Regions from separate parts of the Streptomyces sp. NPDC054786 genome, predicted to be linked through region 2. Evidence: riboswitches for the same ligand, from Rfam matches in the RefSeq annotation. Region 2 holds a riboswitch; each other region holds the start of a gene.
The links. Region 2 has a riboswitch for cyclic di-AMP ahead of ACWGI6_RS14720 (C40 family peptidase). Riboswitches for the same ligand answer to the same signal wherever they lie in the genome.
Positions count from the first base shown of each region.

Region 1: another riboswitch for cyclic di-AMP. It lies ahead of ACWGI6_RS21995 (M23 family metallopeptidase); the one in region 2 lies ahead of ACWGI6_RS14720 (C40 family peptidase).
Region 3: another riboswitch for cyclic di-AMP. It lies ahead of ACWGI6_RS25235 (transglycosylase family protein); the one in region 2 lies ahead of ACWGI6_RS14720 (C40 family peptidase).
Region 4: another riboswitch for cyclic di-AMP. It lies ahead of ACWGI6_RS09150 (M23 family metallopeptidase); the one in region 2 lies ahead of ACWGI6_RS14720 (C40 family peptidase).

Region 1 is NZ_JBSHAW010000025.1:103,032-106,138, forward strand. Features, by position in the region: gene ACWGI6_RS21990 (M16 family metallopeptidase) at 1-1,139, shown strand, start outside; cyclic di-AMP (ydaO/yuaA leader) riboswitch at 1,351-1,506, shown strand; gene ACWGI6_RS21995 (M23 family metallopeptidase) at 1,519-2,298, shown strand; gene ACWGI6_RS22000 (GntR family transcriptional regulator) at 2,561-3,107, shown strand, end outside.
Region 2 is NZ_JBSHAW010000015.1:33,859-36,965, forward strand. Features, by position in the region: gene ACWGI6_RS14710 (ATP-dependent Clp protease proteolytic subunit) at 1-419, shown strand, start outside; gene ACWGI6_RS14715 (hypothetical protein) at 425-733, shown strand; cyclic di-AMP (ydaO/yuaA leader) riboswitch at 1,025-1,211, shown strand; gene ACWGI6_RS14720 (C40 family peptidase) at 1,216-1,689, shown strand; gene ACWGI6_RS14725 (LysE family translocator) at 1,914-2,579, opposite strand; gene ACWGI6_RS14730 (LysR family transcriptional regulator) at 2,651-3,107, shown strand, end outside.
Region 3 is NZ_JBSHAW010000031.1:30,585-33,691, reverse strand. Features, by position in the region: gene eno (phosphopyruvate hydratase) at 1-562, opposite strand, end outside; gene ACWGI6_RS25235 (transglycosylase family protein) at 899-1,570, opposite strand; cyclic di-AMP (ydaO/yuaA leader) riboswitch at 1,578-1,749, opposite strand; gene ACWGI6_RS25230 (transglycosylase family protein) at 2,001-2,996, opposite strand.
Region 4 is NZ_JBSHAW010000008.1:42,154-45,260, reverse strand. Features, by position in the region: gene ACWGI6_RS09160 (PP2C family protein-serine/threonine phosphatase) at 1-50, shown strand, start outside; gene ACWGI6_RS09155 (DUF2332 family protein) at 108-1,283, opposite strand; cyclic di-AMP (ydaO/yuaA leader) riboswitch at 1,576-1,722, shown strand; gene ACWGI6_RS09150 (M23 family metallopeptidase) at 1,734-2,849, shown strand; gene ACWGI6_RS09145 (aldo/keto reductase) at 2,920-3,107, shown strand, end outside.

The DNA of each region.
Region 1 (3,107 bases), on a different contig from region 2:
TCGCCGCCGAGCTGGAACGCTGCGGCGCCACTTTGGACGCGCACGCCGACCACCCCGGCGTACGGGTCTCCCTCGAGGTGCCGGCTTCCCGGCTGCCGCGTGCGCTCGGCCTGCTCGCCGACGCGCTGCGCGCGCCCGCCTTCCCGGAGAGCGAGGTCGAGCGGCTGGTGCGCAACCGTCTCGACGAGATCCCGCACGAGCTCGCCAACCCGGCCCGGCGTGCCGCGATGGCGCTGTCCAAGGAACTGTTCCCGGCCACGTCCCGTATGTCGCGGCCGCGCCAGGGCACCGAGGAGACCGTCGCACGCATCGACGCCGCGGCCGTCCGTGCCTTCTACGACGCCCACATGCGGCCCGCCACGGCCACCGCCGTCATCGTCGGTGACTTCACCGGGGTCGACCTGGCCGCCGCGCTCGCCGAGACCCTCGGCGCTTGGAGCGGCTCGACGGCCGAGCCGCTGAAAGCCTCCCCGATCGTCGCCGACGACACCGGCCGCGTGGTGATCGTGGACCGCCCCGGTGCCGTCCAGACGCAGCTGCTCATCGGCCGTATCGGTGCCGACCGGCACGACCGGGTGTGGCCCGCGCAGGTCCTCGGCACGTACTGCCTGGGCGGCACCCTCACCTCCCGTCTGGACCGCGTACTGCGGGAGGAGAAGGGCTACACCTACGGGGTGCGTGCCTTCGGCCAGGTGCTTCGCTCCACCGCTCCCACGTCCCCCGAGGGGGCCACGGGCGCCGCGCTGCTCGCCATCAGCGGCTCGGTGGACACCGCCTCCACCGTCCCGGCGCTCGACGACCTGTGGAAGGTGCTGCGCACTCTTGCGGCAGAGGGGCTGACGGACGACGAGCGGGATGTCGCCGTACAGAACCTCGTCGGGGTCGCGCCGCTGAAGTACGAGACCGCGGCAGCCGTCGCGGGCACTCTCGCCGATCAGGTGGAGCAGCACCTTCCGGACGACTTCCAGGCGCAGTTGTACGCCCGCCTCGCGGAGACCGGCACGGTCGAGGCGACCGCGGCGGCGGTCAACGCCTTCCCCATGGACCGGCTGGTGACGGTCCTGGTGGGCGATGCGGCACAGATCGCCGAGCCCATCAAGGCGCTGGGCATCGGTGAGGTGACGGTCGTCAGTGGCTAGTCCCGGCATGTGACGGAAGGTCATATATCGACAAAGCGGCTCCCGTGGCGATAGCCCGCCACGGGAGCCGCTGTATGTCCGGTTTATCTCGACAGGCGCCCCGGTTCTTGTGGCATCCCGCACAAAAAAGCGGTTCTGTTTGCCGATTGAAAGTTGCCCCGTTTAGCGTCGGTCCGGCTGTTCGTCACAAGTCCGCCACAACCGTGGCACCGGACAGTCATCGCCGAGTCCCCGTACGGCGCGAGCCAGGGGAGCCGGGGACCCAGTGTCCCTTGGGGTGAATCGGACTCCCCTCCGGAGGAGCCCGTAGGAGACCTTCCTGCTCCGAACCCGTCAGCTAACCCGGTAGGCGAGAAGGAAGGAAAGGACAAGCCAGTACATGGCGTTCATCCGTGCCACCGGGAAGCACCGTCGTGCGAGCCGCCCCGTTCGTACGACCCGCAACATCGCCGGCATAGCCACCCTCGCGGCGGGCGGCGTTGTCGCCTCCATGGCCTCGCCGGCGCTGGCGGCCACGGACGAAGCCCGCACCCACGACACCGGTCTGCAGCAGGCCGTCGTGCTGGGTGACGAGCTCGCCGGCCGTGTCGCGGCCCAGGCCGACGCGCAGCAGGCCGAAGCGGAGGCCGCGGCGGCGAAGGCGAAGGCCGAGGCCGTGGCCAAGAAGCAGGCCGAAGAGGCCAAGCGGCGCGTCGAGGCCGCTCGCAAGGCCAAGGAGCGCGCCGCCCGCGAGGCGGAGCGCAAGCGCCTCAACACCTTCGTCGCCCCCGTGGCCAACTCCTACGTCTCCACCGCGTACAAGGCCTCCAGCGGACTGTGGTCCTCGGGCAGCCACACCGGCATCGACTTCCATGCCGCCTCCGGCACCAGCGTCCACGCCGTCGGCAGTGGCACCGTCGTCGAGGCGGGCTGGGGCGGCTCGTACGGCAACAACATCGTGATCAAGATGAACGACGGTACGTACACCCAATACGGTCACCTGTCGTCGCTCGGTGTCTCGGTCGGCCGGCACGTCACCTCGGGCCAGCAGATCGGCCTCTCCGGCGCCACCGGCAACGCCACCGGCCCGCACCTGCACTTCGAGGCCCGTACCGGCGCCGACTACGGCTCGGACATCGACCCGGTCGCGTACCTGCGCTCGCACGGCGTCAACGTCTGATCTCCCGTCTCGCCCCGCCGCGCGCCTCGCGGTGCCCGCGTCGGCCCGAGCGTCCGCCCGAAGCCCCGGCTCCACGGCCGGGGCTTCGGCGTATCCGGGAGCGGGACGAGTGCACCGGATACGCCGTGTGGCCCGCGACTTCTGGCCAAAAAATATCCATGAATAACCGGAGTCCGTCGGAAAAGCCGTTCCGGTCGAATAGAGTCACGGAAAAGTCGCCGACCGGCGGCGTTTCCACGGGATTACGGCGGAGGCACGGAAGATGCGAGGCCATATTTCCGCGCATGCGGTGTGCACGGCGATTCGCGACGACATTGTCTCCGGTGCGCTGGCGCCGGGGAGCCGGCTGATCGAAGAGATCCTGGCGGCCCGGTACGGCGTCTCCAGAGTGCCGGTCCGTGAAGCGCTGCGCACGCTGCAGTCCGAAGGGTTCGTCACCACCCGCCACCATGCGGGCGCCTGTGTCGCCCAGCCCACCGAGCAGGAGTCCGCCGATCTCCTCGACGTCCGCGCCCTGTTGGAGCCGCTGGGTGCCGCCCGCGCGGCCGCCCGTCGCAGCCCGGCCCACCTCAAGGTGCTCCGCGGCCTGGTACGGCTCGGCCGCGAGCGGGCCCGTCACGGCAACCCCGCGGATCTGCGCCAACTGGACGGCTGGTTCCACGAGACGCTGGCCCAAGCGGCCGGCAGCCCCAGTCTGACGGCGTTGCTGACCCAGCTGCGGCGCAAGATCGAGTGGATGTACGCCGTGGAACTGCCCGCCCGTGCCGGGGAGTCCTGGGATGAACACGGCGCGGTGCTGGACGCGGTGG
Region 2 (3,107 bases):
CCGGCGGCTCCTTCACCGCGATGACCGCCATTTACGACACGATGCACTTCGTGTCGTGCGACGTGGAGACCGTCTGCCTGGGGCAGGCCGCCTCCTCCGCCGCGGTACTGCTGGCCGCCGGCGCGCCCGGAAAGCGGCTGGCGCTGCCCGGGGCCCGGATCCTGATCCATCAGCCGTCGTTCAGCGAGCCCATTCAGGGGCAGGCCAGCGACCTGCAGATCCAGGCGAAGGAGATGCTGCGCACCCGCGACCTGCTGGAGGAGATGCTGGCGCGGCACACCGGACAGCCCCGTGAGCGGATCGCCACCGATATCGAGCGCGACAAGATCTTCGACGCCCGCGCCGCCCAGGAGTACGGCCTGATCGACGGGATCACCCGCAACCGCAAGCAGTCGGCGCTCCAGCCCGTGGCGCGGTGAACCCGATGCTGCCGCCCGAACCGCCGCCGCTGCCCGCGCTGACCCGCGCCGAGGGCGAACTCATCGACAGCTATCTGGAGGTGATCGACCTGCTCGGCCGGATCAACCCGACCCGCTGCGAAGGCACCTACACCGGGCTGCGCGCCGCCCAGGCGCTGGTCGGCAAGGCCACCCGGCTACGGGACGCCCTGACGCTCATGCACAGCCGGGGCGAGAGCGAACTGCACCGCGCGACGCTGACCCGGGCGCTGCGGGTGCTGGACGGCGAGCGGCGGGCCGGGCTCGTGACGGTGCCGCCACCCGAGGAGGTCTGACCCGACACACGCACCGAGGCTGCGCATACGGCGTAGCGTCCGCGCCCGATGTGAGGAGGCGACGAATTGCGCGGAATAGACCTAATTCCTTGGACTTCGGATGTTTCGCCCCTGGTCCGAGGGGTGCAACACCCCGCGCCGTGGCACCTGAGGGAACAAAACTAACCATTCGGGTCAATTGTGACCCATCTCACATACGGCATTTTCAGCTCGGAATTCGGGTCCCAGGTGCGTGACGATCCCTTCGACGACAAGACCCCGCCACAGCGACGGGGCGGTCCGGACGGGCGCCTAATCCCGCCGCCGTGCCGGACGTCCGGTCGACGATGTGGACCGGCGGGAGCGGAGGACCCGAGCAGGACGGGGTCCCGGCCTTCACGGCCGAGGGCTCCTTGGGGTGAAGCCGTACAGACGGCCGGGCATCTTCGCCTGCCCGAACCCGACAGGTCTTCCTTCGCAGGCGGCTGACGAAGGGTTTGCGCATGACCGTGCGCATGCATACGCCGAATCTGCTGGCACGCGCCGGCACCGTCACCGCTCTGACGCTGGTCACGCTCGGCGGGACCAGCGTCGCGCCGGGAGCGGCCGGGAATGCCGAAGCCGCATCCGTGTCCGTTCACGCGCTGCGGGTCGCTGCTTCCAAGAGCGGAGCTCCTTACCGGTACGGCGCCCAGGGGCCGCACGCCTTCGACTGTTCGGGGCTGATGCTGTACTCGTTCAAGCGCGCCGGCCGGGCCCTGCCACGCACCGCCGCCGCGCAGTACGGCCGCACCCGGCATGTCGCGGCCAGCTCGCGCCGCCGCGGCGATCTGGTCTTCTTCCATTCGCGCAGCGGCATTTACCACGTCGGTATCTACGCGGGCCGGGGCCGGATGTGGCACGCCCCCAAGGCCGGGAGCGTGGTGCGGCTGGAACGGATCTGGAGCCGTTCGGTCTGGTACGGGCGTGTGGGCTGACCTGCGACGTCATCTCACGCCCGGTCAATTGTCGGTGGGCTTGGGCAATTTGACCGGGTGACTTCGCAACGGAGCGGCCGGCTCTCGTCCGTCCGCGGGAGTTTCCCGCCCGCGGACGGACCGGTCACGGTGCTGCCCCGGCCCGCACCGCGCGACGCAGGGGCGGTGTCCTTCACCTGCCGTGCCCTGGTGTCCGCGCCATGGCGCCCGTGGCATGCCCCGCCTCAGGCCAGCGCCACCTCGACGAGCAGGATGCCTCCCAGCGCCGTCAGGAGCGCTCCGGTGGTGGCTTCCAGGGCGCGGGCCACCGATGGGCGGCGCAACCAGACGCCCAGCCGGTCGACGAGCAGCGCGACGGCGGGGAACCACACCAGTGCCATGGCGACGACCATCGTCGCGAGCAGCAGCGTACGGGGCAGCGCGGGCTGTCCTGCCGGGACGAACTGCGGCAGCAGGCTGAGGAAGAGGACGGGGGCTTTGGGGTTGAGCGCATTGGTCAAAAAGCCCTGGCGCAGACTCTGCACAGTGCCCAGGAGAGCGGCGGGCCGGCCGTCGGCCGGTGTGCCGACAGCGGGGCCGGATGTGCGGTCCGCGGCGCCCGGCGGGCGGCGGAGGGCCGCGGTCAGGGCGCGGGTACCGAGGTACAAGAGGTAGACGCCGCCGAGGAGTTGGACGGCACCGAAGAGTGCGGGCACGGCGACCAGCACCGCCGCGAGCCCGGCCACCGCCAGGGCCGTGTGCACCAGCAGCCCGCCCGCGACTCCGACGGCGGTCGCCACCCCCGCCCGGCGCGAGTCGAGCGCATTGCGCACCACGACCGCGAAGTCCGCGCCCGGCATGGCGACCATGCCCGCGGCGACTCCGGTGAAGGCGATCAGCTGTCCGTCCATAGGAGCAGTTTGGCTGGTCAGAGCCTTTAATGGGTATTGGCAATGTTCTTGGAGAGCCTAAAGAGGTTCTTATGTACGACCCCACACGACTGGCCGCCCTGGTAGCGGTGGCGGAGGCCGGTTCGATCACCCGGGCCGCCGCCCGGCTGGGCTACACCGCTCCCGCGCTCTCCCAGCAGCTCGCCAAACTGGAGCGGGAGACCGGGGCGGCCCTGCTGGTGCGCCACCATCGCGGGGCTCGGCTGACGGCGGCCGGTGAGCTGCTGCTCGTACGGGCCCGGCGGGTCCTCGACGAGCTGGACCAGGCACGGCACGAGCTGTCCCGGCTGGCAGGGCTGTCGGGCGGCCGGCTGCGGGTCGGCACGTTCATGACCGCCGGTACGCATCTGCTGCCGCCTGCACTCAGCGCGTTCCGGCGGGCTCACCCCGATGTCGAGCTGAGCGTGACGGAGTACGTACCGCCGCAGGCCGCCGCGGCGGTGGCGCTGGGCGAGGTCGATCTGGCGCTGACGCACGAGTATGTGCCGG
Region 3 (3,107 bases), on a different contig from region 2:
TGTGGTAGACCTCGGCGCCCCAGCGCAGCCCCTCGGAGAAGGACTCCGCACCGATCGGGGCGATCATGAACTCCTGGATGTCCACATTGGAGTCGGCGTGCGAGCCGCCGTTCAGGATGTTCATCATCGGGACGGGCAAGACGTGCGCGTTCGGGCCACCGAGGTAGCGGAACAGCGGGAGGTCGCTGGCCTCGGAGGCGGCGTGCGCGACGGCGAGGGAGACGCCGAGGATGGCGTTGGCGCCGAGCGAGCCCTTGTTGTCGGTGGCGTCCAGGTCGAACATGGCCTGGTCGATCAGCCGCTGCTCGGTCGCGTCGTAGCCGACGAGCTCCGGGCCGATCTGCTCGATGACGGCCAGGACGGCCTTCTCCACACCCTTGCCGAGGTAGCGGTTCGGGTCGCCGTCGCGAAGCTCGATGGCCTCGAAGGCGCCGGTCGAGGCGCCGGACGGCACGGCGGCACGGCCCGTGCTGCCGTCGTCGAGGCCGACCTCGACCTCGACCGTGGGATTACCTCGCGAGTCGAGAATTTCGCGGGCTACGACGACGTCGATGGACGGCACGTTGTCTCCTTCGTGGGTGTCTGGAGTCTGCAGCACGAGCCTAACGGCCCCGGGCACGTCCGCTTGCCCTTGGCCCGCTCTGTGGGATGGAAAGACCCGGAAAGCTCCCCAAAAGCCCAGTTCACGGGACGTTTGGGCGCATTGTTCGCCGAACGGGAGAAACGCGGAACGGAACCGGTTACCGGTGTGCGGCCGCCATGGGTGCGACCCGGGCGCGGCCGGGCAACGAGAAGCCCCGCCGCGACGCGCTGGGGGAAGGGCGCGCCGGGCGGGGCGGTCTCACCGAGGAAGGGGGCCCGCCGCTCGGGCCCGCCGGATTCCCGCTGAGGGGTGGACTCAGACGTTGAGCTTCTGGCCCGGGAAGATCAGGTTCGGGTTGCCGCCGATGACCGACTTGTTGGCCTTGTAGACGGACTTCCAGTCGGCACCGTGCGCCTTGGCGATCTTGGCGAGGGTGTCGCCCGCCTTGACGGTGTAGTTGCCGTGGCCCATGGACTTGCGCTCGGTGGAGCGCGAGGCGTGCCGCTCGGGAGCGGCCGGGGCCTTCTTGGCCTCGGTCTTGGCGGAGCCCTCGTCCTTCTGGGGCGCGGACTTGGTCTGCGCGGAGCCCGAGGTGTCGACGTCGGCGGCGGGGCCACCGGCGGTCAGGTTGCCGGCACCGGCGCAGGACCAGGCGCCCGGGCCCTGGATGGCGAGGAGCTTCTCGGCGGCGGCGATCTGCTGGGACTTGCTGGCCAGGTCGGCGCGCGCCGCGTACTGGGTGCCGCCGGCGGCGGCCCAGCTGGAGTTGGAGAACTGCAGGCCACCGTAGTAGCCGTTACCGGTGTTGATCGACCAGTTGCCGCCGGACTCGCACTGGGCGACCTTGTCCCAGGTGGCGACGGAGGCGGCGGAGGCGGAGGTGGCGCCCATCAGCGGGACGGCCACGGCAGCGCCGGCGATGCCGGCGAGGGTGGCGACGCGGACGGCCTTGGACGGACGACGGTGCTTGCCCTTGATGATCAGCATGGTTCGTTCGTTTCCTCACCGACGCCTACGAGGTGAGCTGTCGGGTTCGGGCCGTGAGAATCGCCCGGCCTCGTGCGCGTGGCGCACGTGGCTTCACCCCAAGCCGGTTGACCCGCTTTCACGGGTGGGGCCGGCACTTACCTTGGGTCCCCCGCTCCTGCCTTCGGCGCTTGCGCGTCAACTGCCTCCGACCACCGGCAGGATTCGGCGTGTGATCGAAGGGCCCGCTTTGGCGAGCGGTCCTGACGTTAAGCAGTAATCCCCTTGGGGTTCAAACCCCACCATCTGAACCAAGTTGACCGTTTTTGATCACGGGCGGGTCACATACCCGCAGGTGAACCCCGGTTTGCCGAGGCGGGACGAACCGGGGTTCACCACGGTCAACGAGAGCCTTGTCTCACTTTCCCAAAAGCGGGCGAAGGGCGGCGAATTACCCCGCGGAGTGCCCGAGATCGAGCAGTTGGCCCGGCTTGATCAGGTCCGCGTCGGAGCCGACGACGCCCTCGTTGTGGTCGTAGAGCGCGGGCCAGCCGCCGGGCAGCCGGTGGGCCGAGGCGATGGCTGACAGCGTGTCACCCGGGCGCACGGTGTAGTCGCCGTCGCCCGCCGGGCCGGTGCGCGCCTCGTCGCCGCGTGAGGCATGCCGGCCGGCGGACCTGCCGCCGTCGTCGTCACCCTCGTCGCCCGAGCCACCGCGGTGCTTGCCCTTCGCGGGCTTCTCCTGCGGCGTGCCGGTCGTGTCCGTGCGGCTGCCGTCGTCGGACGGGTCGGCGGACTGCGACGGGTCGTCGTGCCCCTTGCCCGGCGTCGCCGAGTCGGACGGCGCCGGGTCGGTGGACGCGTCGCCGGAGCCGGCGGAGCCCGGGGCATCGGGCGAGGGCGCCGGATCGGACGACTCGTCGCCCGGCTCGTCGTGCGTGCCGGCGGAGTCCGAGCCGTCGTGCGTGCCGGACGCATCGGACGGGTCCCAGGGGTCCGAGGAGCCGTCGGCGTCCGACGGGGCGGGCGAGGGAGTGGCGGTGCTGCCCGGGTCGACCTCCGGCGCGCGCCCGTCCTTGGTCAGACCGGCGCTCACCGCGCAGCTCGACCAGTTCTCCGGGCCGCGGTCGTCGAGGATCGATTCGGCCACCGCGATCTGCTGGGAGCGGCTGGCGAGGTCGGGGCGCGAGGCATAGGCCGCGCCGCCGTAGTCGTCCCACATCTCCTGGGTGAGCTGCAGCCCGCCGTAGTAGCCGTTGCCCGAAGCCGCGCTCCAGACGCCGCCGCTCTCACACTGGGCGACCTTGTCCCAGGTGGCGGTGTCGGCGGCGTGAGCACCGCTCGCGCCGAGCAGTGGCAGGGCAATACCGGCGCCGGTCACTCCCGCCGTGACAAAGATGGCCGGTGCTTGACGGGGGCGCCGGTGTCGGCCGTTCCCGGAACGCATGCGGATGCCTTTCGCGCGGCGGTTGAGTTGTACGACGAGCTCTTCGAGCTGCTCGACGGGTTACCCGGGCCGGCCGACGCGCACGAGGCACACCGTTACACCGGTCCCCCA
Region 4 (3,107 bases), on a different contig from region 2:
CGGCCGACGATATGGCGCTGTTGGCGGTGCAGCGGCCGATGGGGGCGTAGGGGAGGGACGCGCAGGGCGCCGGGGGACGGGGAGCCCGGGAGCGCGCGGGCGTCCGCTCAGCCCCCTGCCACGCCTCCCGCCGCGCCCTCCGTCCCCGGCAGCCGGTGCAGGCTCTCCCCGTGCGGACCGGTGAGCGCGACCGGGCGCTCGTCCAGGGCGAGGGTCAGCATCAGCGCATCGTCCGGGTGCGGTGAGCGATGCGCCGGCGCGGTGATCCAGGGCAGGACGGAGTGGTGCTCGTGGGAGAGCCAGTGCCCGCCGCCGGGCCGTCCGCGCAGCAGCGACCGTACGAGACGCGCGAACTCCTCGCGGCGGACGGGCGGGAGGCCGCTCAGCACGGCGCTGTGGAAGATGACCAGCGTCGCCCCGGGCGGCGCCTCGGCGGCGAGCGCGGGCAGCTCGTCGAGCAGATCGCCGCGCACCATCCGCGGCCGCGGCGCCGGCCGCACCGCCTCGACGGCCGCGGACAGCCGGGCCGCCCGCTCCGCGTCGCCCGGCCATACGAGCGCCTGCAGCCAGCGCAGATCGTCCGGTTCGGCAACCGGGTCGAGCGGATCGAGGCCGATACCGGCCCGCCAGACGATCCGGGGCATCGGGCCGGGCAGCTCGTCGGCCGTCCATCCCGTACGGCACCTCAATACGAGCGGGCTCTCCGGTGCCCCTGCCTCGGCCCGGAGGGTGTCGCCCCGGAGGGCGTCTCCCGGGAGGTCACCCCTGCCCGCGCCCTCCGCTTCGTTGTCCTCGTCCTCGTACCGGTAGCGATAGCGGTCGGGATGCAGACCCAGCCCCGCCGACGCGCCGACCTCCAGCAGCGCCAGCGGCTGCGGCAGGCGGGCGAGCAGCGGCAGCAGCGTCGCGCAGTGGGCCGGCTCATCGGTCCGGGGCGAGCGCTGCATGATCACCGCGCGCACCTCGTCCCAGTGCCGGATCGTCCACTCGCGCCAGCGGCCGTACGCCATTTCACCGCGCGGCCCCAGCTCGGCGTGCGGGCCGTCGAGATAGCGGACGGCGGCGAGCAGAAGGTCCGGCTGCTGTTTGCCGCCGGCCGGCAGCGACCCCGACAGCAGATCGCAGAGCTCCTGGTCCTGGCTGATCCGCGCGCTCAGCTCCTCGTGCGCCGCGGACCACCCCCGTGCCCGACGCCAGGAGAAGTCCCCGTACCGCTCCGCCACCTCCCAGGCGCCGGCGGCAGCGCTCTCGACGTTCCCGGTGTTCCCGACGTTGACGGCCATGATCCGACGTTACTGCTCTCACGTTCCGTAACCGAGGGGCACCCCTCCGCATAACAACTGGCACACAATCCACGCGAGATCGTTTAGGCGTGGGCGGCCAACTCGCCCGATTTGTGGCCGTGGTGGCCGAAAAAGTCCACGCCAAAGCTGTTGTGGGGCCGTGATGAATTCCCGGGAAGGCTTGGAATCCGGCTGCGATCTCTATTACTGTCCGATAACGCAGCGCGGTCGTCCCAGCCGTCGCAAGAGGCGGCACCGCGCGCCGACGCCGAATCCCGCACGCGCTTTTCACGCACCTCCAGCACCTCGAACTGCACCAAGGGAACCGGGGAACCACTTCCTTGGGGTGAATCGGACGCCCTCCGCCAGGGGGCGCCCGTAGGAGACCTTCCTGCTCCGAACCCGTCAGCTAACCCGGTAGGCGAGAAGGAAGGAAAGGAGAGCGCCCCCGTGGCGTCCAACAGGCCTGCCCCCGAGGGTCCGTCCGCCTACGACCTCGATGACCGAGGTGCCTTCCCGGGCCCCGGTGATGCGGACACCATCAACGACGGACCGTGGGAGGAATGGAATCCCACCGAGGATTCCGTCCGCTCCGTCCGCGGCAAGCACCGGGTGGCCAAGCAGCGCGGCGGACTCGCCCGCGGCGGCACGGTCCTGGGCGTCGGCGTCATCGCGGCCGTCGGTGCCGGCGGAATGGCGTCGGCCGAGGGCCGCCCCGCGGTGCCGATCTCGATGCCCGACGTCGGCGGCATGGCCGACGAGCTCGCCGGCAAGCTGCCGGACGCCAAGTCGCTCCCCGGCATCGGTGACCTCATATCCGACTCGGGCGCGGACTCCACCGCGGCCGAGGGCGCCGCCACGGGCGATGCGGCCGCGGCGGCCTCCGGGCCCCTCACCCGGGCCGCCGGGACGGACTCGGACACGGGCGCCGCCGAGGCGCTGCGCAGCCGCATCCTCCAGCAGGCCGACGCGCAGCAGGGCGCAGCCGATCAGGAGTCCCGCGAGGCCGCCGAACACTCCGCATTCCAGAAGGCCGAGAACGAAGCCGCCGCTCACCAGAAGTCGGCCGAAAAGGCCGCAGCAGCCAAGAAGGCGGCCGAGATGGAGGCCAAGCGCGAGGCCGAAGAAGCGGCCCGGCAAAAGGCGGAGGCCGCCCGCCTCGCCAAGCTGGCGAAGAACTTCATCGCCCCGGTCTCCTCGTTCACCCTCACCGCCGGCTTCGGCCAGGCCGGCGACCGCTGGGCCGCGGACCACACCGGACAGGACTTCGCCGCGCCGACCGGCACTCCCATCAAGGCAGTGCACTCCGGCACCATCACCCAGGCCGGCTGGGCCGGCTCGTACGGCTACCGCATCGTCCTCACCCTCGACGACGGCACCGAACTCTGGTTCTGCCATCTGTCCTCGATGGTGAAGACCTCCGGCAAGGTCACCACGGGCGATGTCATCGGCCGGGTCGGCGCCACCGGCAATGTCACCGGCCCCCACCTCCACCTGGAGGTGCGCCCCGCCGGCGACCCGATCGACCCCATGCCGTGGCTGCGCGACCACGGCATCAACGTGTGAACTTCTGACGGGGTTGCTGTTGGGGGGAGCGGGAGGAATAACTCCCCGCCCCCCAACGCTGCAACCACGCATGACCGCCACACACACCCCCCGAAACCGCAGGCCCCTCGGCTCGCTCTCCGTCTCCTCGCTGTCCCTCGGCGGCAATGTCTTCGGCTGGACGGCCGACGAAGCCGAATCCTTCGCCGTGCTCGACGCCTACCTGGCGGGCGGTGGCAACTTCATCGACACCGCCGACGTCTACTCGGCCTGGGTCCC